Regions from separate parts of the Paenibacillus sp. NRS-1782 genome, predicted to be linked through region 2. Evidence: riboswitches for the same ligand, from Rfam matches in the RefSeq annotation. Region 2 holds a riboswitch; the other holds the start of a gene.
What was found. Region 2 has a riboswitch for cyclic di-GMP ahead of ACIFQM_RS09405 (glycosyl hydrolase). Riboswitches for the same ligand answer to the same signal wherever they lie in the genome.
Positions count from the first base shown of each region.

Region 1: it holds a riboswitch for cyclic di-GMP, as region 2 does, so the genes downstream of both, ACIFQM_RS16280 (transglutaminase domain-containing protein) here and ACIFQM_RS09405 (glycosyl hydrolase) in region 2, are expected to answer to the same signal.

Region 1 covers NZ_JBITPH010000041.1:28,355-32,806, forward strand. Annotated here, with positions in the region: gene ACIFQM_RS16275 (collagen binding domain-containing protein) at 1-1,270, opposite strand, end outside; gene ACIFQM_RS16280 (transglutaminase domain-containing protein) at 1,485-2,291, opposite strand; cyclic di-GMP riboswitch class I at 2,305-2,386, opposite strand; cyclic di-GMP riboswitch class I at 2,428-2,508, opposite strand; gene ACIFQM_RS16285 (AraC family transcriptional regulator) at 2,608-3,495, opposite strand; gene ACIFQM_RS16290 (DUF445 domain-containing protein) at 4,222-4,452, shown strand, end outside.
Region 2 covers NZ_JBITPH010000021.1:78,118-82,569, forward strand. Annotated here, with positions in the region: gene ACIFQM_RS09390 (UDP-glucose dehydrogenase family protein) at 1-247, shown strand, start outside; gene ACIFQM_RS09395 (hypothetical protein) at 340-741, opposite strand; gene ACIFQM_RS09400 (sugar phosphate nucleotidyltransferase) at 816-2,192, shown strand; cyclic di-GMP riboswitch class I at 2,358-2,438, shown strand; gene ACIFQM_RS09405 (glycosyl hydrolase) at 2,419-4,044, shown strand; gene ACIFQM_RS09410 (hypothetical protein) at 4,096-4,452, shown strand, end outside.

The DNA.
Region 1 (4,452 bases), on a different contig from region 2:
ATGGAAGTACCTCTTGAGTATCGTCTTTGTATATTTCAAGTGAAGCGGGAAGCCATACCTGACTGTTGTTGAACCGATCACTTAACAAGGCTTTGTCGGCAGGTATTTTCTTTTCGCTGAAGTTGTACTTGATCACCCAAGATACCGTTTGTGTAACAGGGTCGTAGCTTTCCACCTTCTTGGACAAGAATTCTCCGCGATCAACCTGTACGGTAGCGGTAGCAGAGACACCATTCATAGAGTCTCCCGAAAAAGTAGCTGTGTTGGAGAATCGGGTCTCGTCACTTGTAATATCTGTAGAATACTGAATCTGATAGGCTGGGCTGATGCTCTCGTCTTTAAAACGAATAACAAAGCCCGTACCGGCCTGATCTGGTTCGAGCGTATACTTGTCCCCACTGATTGGGTCCTTAACTACCGTCGAGCCGTCAATATTGACTTGCAGATTATACAGTTGGAAGGAGTCTCGCAACAGCTCCAGCCCTTGAGGAGTCGGGTCAGTTACGATCGCATTCTTTACGGTGTCCAATTGTGTATTCACATTAATGGCCCAGTCAATCTTGTTTTTGCCGTTAGCCTTTCCTTGTTTACTTATTGGGGGACCGGACACGGGTTTGATGTTGACGATGGATGTTTGTACCCCGATCTTAATTGGAGTCGAAATAATGACTTCTGTACTGCCTTTTGCAACTTCCTTACTGAACTCGGTTTTTACTTGCAGTTTTCCGCTTACGTTGGAATGATTCTCTACGTAATCGTTAAAGGTCATAATGACTTTCCCTTGGCGATCTACCGTAAAGGTACCAACCTCTCCATCTGTTGAAATCAACGGAGACGAGATATCTGTGTAAATTTCAAATTGTTCCGGTAAGTTAAAGGTGAAGGTATCACCTTCTTTATACTGATTGTCCGGAATCTCCCATTCATAGCTTAGCTGGACTGCCGCGCCAATGTCCACACGGACGCCAGGATTATCCACAGCATCAATGATACGGCCAGTTTCATCCGTCAAGATCAGCTTGGTTAAAATATTGTCTACTTGAACTGAGTTGGTCGCTGCCTGAATCATAGGGGCTATGCTGGGAGGTGCCTCTAACGGTTCAGGGTTTGGAATACCGTATACATCTTCCATAACTGTATTCGCAGGATCGCTTATAGCGCTTTCTGGTACAGCCGTGGTTGAAGTGTCTGCGTAAGCCAACGCTGCACTAAAAAAACTTTGGAAAATAAGCAATAGTACAATGATCGTTGCGTTTATTTTTGTTCTCATACTCTTAAGTAAGTCTCCTATTCATCATAATATTATGGAAAGTACCCGGGCGGATTTGGCTCCCCCCTCTTTCTTGTCCCGGAAATAGTATATTCAACAAACTTAGTTTTTAAATGACTGACTAGATATACAATACCTTCCTTATCTCAACAATTTCTCAACAATAATAGAAAAAAGCCCTGATCGCAGTGATCAGGGCTTTCTACAAAAAAAATTAATATTGTTTTGTTTTTGTATATTTGGAGGGTTCTTTGGCCATTGCAAACTTCTGTTTTCCGCTTTTTAGAGCAGCATCTACTGTAGTGTCAATGATAACCCATTGATTGTTGATATTGACTTCATTCCAGGCGTGGTAAGTTTTCACATAGGAGGATTCACCCATAACCAGCTTCGTTGGAACATCCACACTTCGAAGCATGGCGGCGAACAGTGAAGCGTATCCATAGCAAATGTCTTTTTGCGAAACTATTGTACGATCAATTTGTGGAAGGTAGTCTGTTGATAGGTTGAAAGGCTGATTGGAATCGTATTTAATATGACTAATGACATACTCGTAAATACGTTTCACCTTTTCATCATCTGTCTTTGCACCCTTGGTTAATTCCTTGGCTTTCCGAATCGCCTGATTCGTATCGCTCCAGTCAATATTTTGAATAGAATTGAGGTATATGGTTTTACTGTCATTCAAATTTAACTGGACCGTTTCTTCACCTATCACTTTATACTGGTTGCCAGTTAGCTGTTCCAATAAACGAATGTTATAATTGCCATTGCCCATTTGAAGAGCAAATGCTTCTTCAGGCTTGCCCGAATTCAGATAATAAGAGTATTTCTCCGCATCCTTGGTAATTACAATCTTGGTTTTGACATTGGAGTTGACAGGATAACGTATACTAACAATACCGTGGTTTACGTTGTTTTGATTCAGCCATGCCTGACTTTCGGCAGCAAATGCTGTCGTATGTAGGGGGATGGATAACAAAAAAACCAAAATAATTAAAAAAGATGACATTTTCCTCATAGAAAAACTTCCTTTCGGCGGCTAGGCTGCCATCTTAAAAAGAAGGCCCTATAGCTTTGCGTCCCTGCCTTTCGACAGGTTTGCTATTATCGTATAAAGTTTTTCAGGAAAAAAGACACGACAAAAAGCCTCTCCAACCGGTAGCTGGCTGCCATCTTAAAAAGAAGGCCCTGTAGCTTTGCGTCCCTGCCTTTCGACAGGTTTGCCATTTATCCTGAACAGTCTATATCTATCATTCTATCAGTTGGACTTCCGATTAGGCAAGCACAATCTCAGATTTTCTCTGTTTTTCGACAAAGTCATCTAATAGATGAGTTTATAGTTTGGTTCGATTCCCCCATTTTTTGCGGAAGGAATGTGGGGTTTCTCCGACATGTTCCTTGAACAGGTTGATAAAATGGCTAGTGTTGGGAATCCCTACAAACCGTGCGATATCCACAATGGATTCGTCACTGGTTTTAAGCCAGCCTTGAGCCGCTGTGATGCGGACATTAATGAGATAATCAATTGGAGAAAATCCAATCTGTTTCTTGAAGTTTTTAGCGAGATTGAATTTGTTTAACTCAAACATGTCTGCCAGCGAATCCAGCGTAATTCGTTCACTGTAGGATCGATCCAAATATTGCTGAACCTTGCGTACCTCGGTGATCGTATCCTGATTTACATACGGATGATCGTAGGGGTGCTGCAAAATATAAGTCAGCAACTCACTGATGAGTCTGGATGTCAACAGTTCAGCAGAGAGAGTTCTGTCAGATTGTACGCATAAGAGGGAACGCAGCTTGTCCAATATGGTGACTGGATCGTTGAGTGATATTACAGGCTTGTTGTGCTTGGCAAATTGTTCGTAGAAATTGTCGATCAGATTGCCGTACACATTTACACTGATAAACTCCCAAGCTTCATGACCAGCACTGCTGTACTGTACGAATTCCTCACAATTAACGAAAAACATATCATGAGGCTTCAATATGTATTTTTTCTCTCGGTACAGTAATTCCCCTTGTCCTGATAACGTAAAAACGAGCAGAAACGAGGTGAGTTCCTTCCGTTCCATGGCATAAGCAGATGTTTTTTTGAAATAACCTATTTCCTGTATATAAAAAAGGGATCGCTTGGCAAAAGCGGAGGGAGTACGTGCAATGACGACTGGATCGCTGCTCCAAGGGGTCCCATTCCCGTTGTTTTTTTGGTCTGTTGTCATGTCCAATTCCTTTACAAAAGAGCAAATTTATCAAGCTAATCACTGTTTGTTTAACAAACAAAATGGTGGTTTACACATGATTTCCTACTTAATACGGTTTATTTTATCACATCATATAAATGCATGTAGCGAATAATATTTTGAATTATTTCCCAATCTAAATCAGGTGTACTATTATGGTGAAAACAGCCTCGTTTCCTCCATATTTTTAACTCATTCATCCATATGAAAAAGTTAAATTATGTTGAAAAAAATTCGGAGATGCCATGGATTTAATTCAATTCTGGAATAAAATCCAGGAAAGGATGCTAAAGGTATTCTATGCCCATTCCACCTTCCAACGTGCATATCCTTTTGTTTTGAAAAAAATGGGTCTTTGTTCTAGCGAAATAGTTCATTAGGCTTATCATGGAAAAAAATGAGATTGGGTCCAATGTTGTGATTTTGTTCACAAATATGTAGACGCACGAGGGAGATATATGAACTCTTTTTGTGCTGATTAGTGCACTGTAAATATATGCAAATCATATGGAAAATAAAAGTATAAAAGTACAAAATAACACAAAAAGTGTATTATCTTATTTGCGTGATTTTCTGCTTCGATGCGTTCTAATATAATAGGAAATAGAGTGCCGTTAGCTTTGGAATTCATACAGGCAATGATATGATGGGTAATACAGATATAGGGCTTCACTTACTCAACAGTCAGTTTGGAGGATTAATAGGATGGGAAAACCAAAAAATACGAAAACCGCAGCGGCTTGGTCGCTCGTTATTCTGGGAGCGGGCTTTGCAGCTATGTTGCCTTTTCAGCAATATAGCTGGGCTCGGTTGTTAGCAGGTGCTTTCGAGGCCGGGCTTGTCGGAGGACTGGCGGACTGGTTCGCCGTCACCGCATTGTTCCGTCACCCGCTGGGCATTCCGATTCCACACACAGCACTTCTTCCCAAGAACAGG
Region 2 (4,452 bases):
GAATATTGTATGGTGCTCATCCCCGCAGCAAGCTGCCGAGGGAAGCGACGCGGTCTGCCTGCTGACCGATTGGGAAGAGTTCAAAAACGTCAATCTCTTACAATTGTCTTCCATTCTGCACAAGCCAGTCCTGATTGACGGTCGTAACGTATTTACGGAGGAGCAGATTCAAGGCTCGGGGTTGGAATACTATTCCGTGGGTCGTCCGCGGATGAGTGGGTGGAATCGGGATAAGGTGGAAGCTTAAAAGAGTGACTGTGGTGGTGGTGGAGGCGCTACGCGTGCAGATTGTTCTTCCGATTGCTGTTACCCCCGGATTTTCTTGATTGTATAAAACATTCAAAGGTTAAAATCCGGGGATAAAGGCAAACGCTGACGCTTCTTCAGAACAATTCTGCCCGCTCCGCTGCTTTCCGCCGTGGAGTCACGATTTTTAACCTCCCACCTCATGGGGGGAGGTAGGAAGGGCGTATCGGAAGGAGCGGCGCGGTGATACCGCTCCTTCGGATCAAAGCGCCATGCGCCGGGCGCGCGAGCACCTTTACAGGCTGACCGGACATGAATCGTCCGGTCGTGCCTTTTGCAATACACGGTATGATCGGCATGATGCATTTTTGAGTAGCGCAGGGATGGATTTGAATCTGGAGAAGCGATAGCGCTCGCCTTTGGAACGGGATTCAAACCTTTACACGATTTTATACAATCGAGTGAATCCCGGTCCAACAGCGATCGTAAGATCAAATCCATCCCGTAGCGGGCTACTCAACCGTGCTCCATCCGATCACCTACCCAAATTAGAGAGGAAGTGGAGAGTTATGAAGCTCGTACTTTTGTCTGGTGGTTCCGGTAAGAGATTATGGCCTTTGTCCAACGATTCCCGTTCCAAACAATTTTTGAAGGTGCTGGAGAGTCCGGAGGGGAATTCGGAATCTATGGTGCAGCGGGTGTGGAGACAACTGGGGGATAACGGCTTGTCCGAATCCTCGTTTATTGCAACAGGGAGAGCGCAGGTTGAAATGATTCAGAGTCAGGTTGGGCAGGATACGCGCATCATTGTTGAGCCGGAACGAAGAGATACGTTTCCTGCCATTGCGCTGACAGCGACTTATCTATATTCCATTGTTGGAGTTTCCCCCGATGAAATCGTTGCAATATTGCCGGTAGATCCCTATGTAGAGGATGCTTTCTTTGCTACAGTTGCCCAGTTGGAACATACTCTTCAGGAGAGTGAAGGCAAGCTTGCGTTAATCGGAGTTGTCCCTTCCTATCCTTCTGAGAAATATGGTTACATTATACCGAAAAATGATGCCACACAAGGTAGCACAGGCTACCGCGAAGTGAGCCATTTTCAAGAGAAACCCGACCGGGAGCAGGCGGAGCGTCTGATGGAACGCAATGCTCTATGGAACTGCGGGGTTTTTGCATTCCAATTGGGTTACTTGCTCGATATCTTGGCATCCAAAGGTTTGCCGCTGAACTATGAAGAAATGCAAAAGCAATATTCTTCTCTGGAAAAAATCAGCTTTGACTATGAGGTAGTCGAGAAGGAGCAGGACATCGTTGTTCTTCCGTATGATGGATTCTGGAAGGATTTAGGTACCTGGAACACCTTAACGGAAGAAATGTCCCATCAGCAAGTGGGCAGAGGCGTAGTAACGGAGGATTGCGTCAATACAAGCCTTATCAACGAACTGGATATCCCCGTGGCAATCATTGGAACGAATGATCTGATCGTAGCTGTCAGCCCGGATGGCATCCTTGTGACCAATAAGGCGGAAAGTCCGCGCATCAAGGAAGTGCTCAAGGCTCATAATCAGCGTCCAATGTACGAAGAGCGACGTTGGGGGCATTATCGGGTAGTGGATTATGTAAAGTATGACGAGGGCAACGAGGTATTGACCAAGCGAATCCGTGTGCTGCAAGGCAAAAATATCAGCTACCAGCTTCATTTCAAACGGAGTGAAATTTGGACCATTATTAGCGGTGAAGCGGAAATTATTTTGAATGAAAAGCTGCATAAGGTGAAGGCGGGTGATGTGGTTCGCATTCCAGAAGGGACGAAGCATAGCATTTTGGCCGTGACCGATGTGGAATTGATCGAGGTACAGACAGGTTCTGAGTTGATCGAAGAGGATATTGTCCGTTTTTGCATGGATTGGGATGAAATTTCCCGTCACCAGTTTATTTCATAAATGAGCATCATGCAACATTCCTGAAGGATGAAAAATGACTCATTTATGAAGTTTTTATCCCGAACTGTCGAAAATACGCGAAAATCTGTAAATTCATGAACATGACCTATTAAATTTTGGTAAAAAAAAGTCGATACTTAGGGTAAGAAGGAATCCAAACTCCTTCCACGATAAACGCAGCCCTGTTGAAAGGCAGGTACGCAAAGCTAAAGGGCCTTCCGTGAGGATGGCAGCCTGGCTACCGAAAGGAAGAGCGAGAGTGAGTCCCTATTTTACCCCTGTGAATCGATGGATACGCAGTGTACTCCCCGTTGTTATGCTTTTTTCTTTGTTGCCCGTCGGTTTTGGTGAATCTCTGTCCGTGGCGAATGCTGCCACACTACAGCCTGTTAATTCGGACGCTTCTGCTGAGGCCCGTGAACTATACAACTATTTGATCAGCATCTCGGGAAAAAAGATGGTCACAGGTCAACATGATTATTTGGAAAGTCCGGATGAATTAAGCAACAAGGTCCAAAAAATCAGTAAGGCGTATGCTGGTGTACATGGCTACGAGATGGGAGCCATCTCCGGCCAGTCCGCCGCTACGGAGGCAGCACAACGTAAAAATGTCGTCGATAGCGCGATACGTTGGAGTAGAGCTGGCGGCATGGTTACGATGACTTATCATGAACCGTTGCCGGGTAAACCACTGACTTGGGCCAATGTGCAGGCGAAAGTAAGCCAGGCGGAGTTCAATAAATATGTGACGCCGGGTACTGCGCAGTATAATCTTCTCATTGCCGATCTGGATAAGGTCGCTGTATCGTTAAAGCAGCTTCGTGATGCGGGGGTTCCAGTATTATGGAGACCTTACCACGAAATGAACGGCGACTGGTTCTGGTGGGGAAACAAAAACAATTGCAATCAGCTATGGAATATCATGTATGACCGTTTTGTAAATACGCATCAGCTGAACAATCTGCTGTGGGTATGGAGTCCGAATGCGCCTAATTCGTACACTGCTCCATATACCCCGAAATATCCGGGGGATGACAAAGTGGATATTTTGGCTGTAGACATTTACAACCATGATTTTAAGCAAAGCCATTACGAAGGATTGCTCGGACTGGCACGAAATAAACCGATTGCCATTGGGGAACATGGTGAGGTGCCCAGTCCCGAGGTGATGAAGGCTCAGCCTAAATGGGTGTATTCCATGACCTGGGGCAAGATGCTGACCGAAAATAACACGACGGATCAGATTCATGATTATATGAATGATTCGACAAGCTTGACGCGGGATGATGTGAAAAAAGGGCTGGCTGCGATGAAAAAACCTGACACGGAGCTACCAACCGTACCGGACACGGGACAAAATGGCTCGACTCCAGCTCCGCCAGTGGTAAGTAAACCAGTCCCGCCTTCCGTTCCGGATATGGTCTACGCAAACGGGCTGCGGGGCGAATATTTTAACGACATGAATCTGGATGGCACTGCTGTTTTGGTTCGCACAGACAGTAAGCTGGATTATAACTGGCGTGCCGCCACGCCTGATCCAAAGGTGGAGGCTGATCAGTTCTCAGTCCGTTGGACGGGCAAAATCAAGCCGCAATATAGTGAGGCCTATACGTTTACCACGATATCCGATGATGGCATTCGTGTATGGGTAGATGGCAAGCTGATTATTGATAGCTGGTTCAAACAAAGCTGGACAGAACGCAAGGGCAGCATTTCCTTGCAAGCAGGCAAAATGGCAGATTTGAAGGTTGAATATTATGATGAAAAGGGCGACGCAATGGCACGTCTGATGTGGGAAAGTCAGCATGAAGCGAAAGCGGTAATTCCCGGCAACGCTTTGTTTCTTCCTTGATATATACTCTTTCCCCGCCAAAAATTTTGAGGAGAGAGAGGGTGGAGCACAATGATGAAAAAATGGTTGACCCAAAAGTATATAGTGGTATTGGCCGGGCTGCTAGGGGTCGCAGCTATAGCGCTGATTGCCTGGTTTATTCATACGCCTCCCAAGAGTGAAGAACTTCAGACGATTAAAGTAGCGGCGGCGAGTCCGGTATGGAAGCTTGGTCAGCGGGATGACTCTTCAGTAGAATTTAGAGGTGTGGTCGGTAAGGACAATATCAATATTTCGGTGGCCTCTACCGAGTCGTCTGCTAAAGGAACATCGTCAGCGATGTCCATAGCGGGGAGTACAACGGCTCCGATATTGCTCAGCAGTGGAGATATCCCTTCCGGATTAAATGCGTCCACGAATCCTGAACTG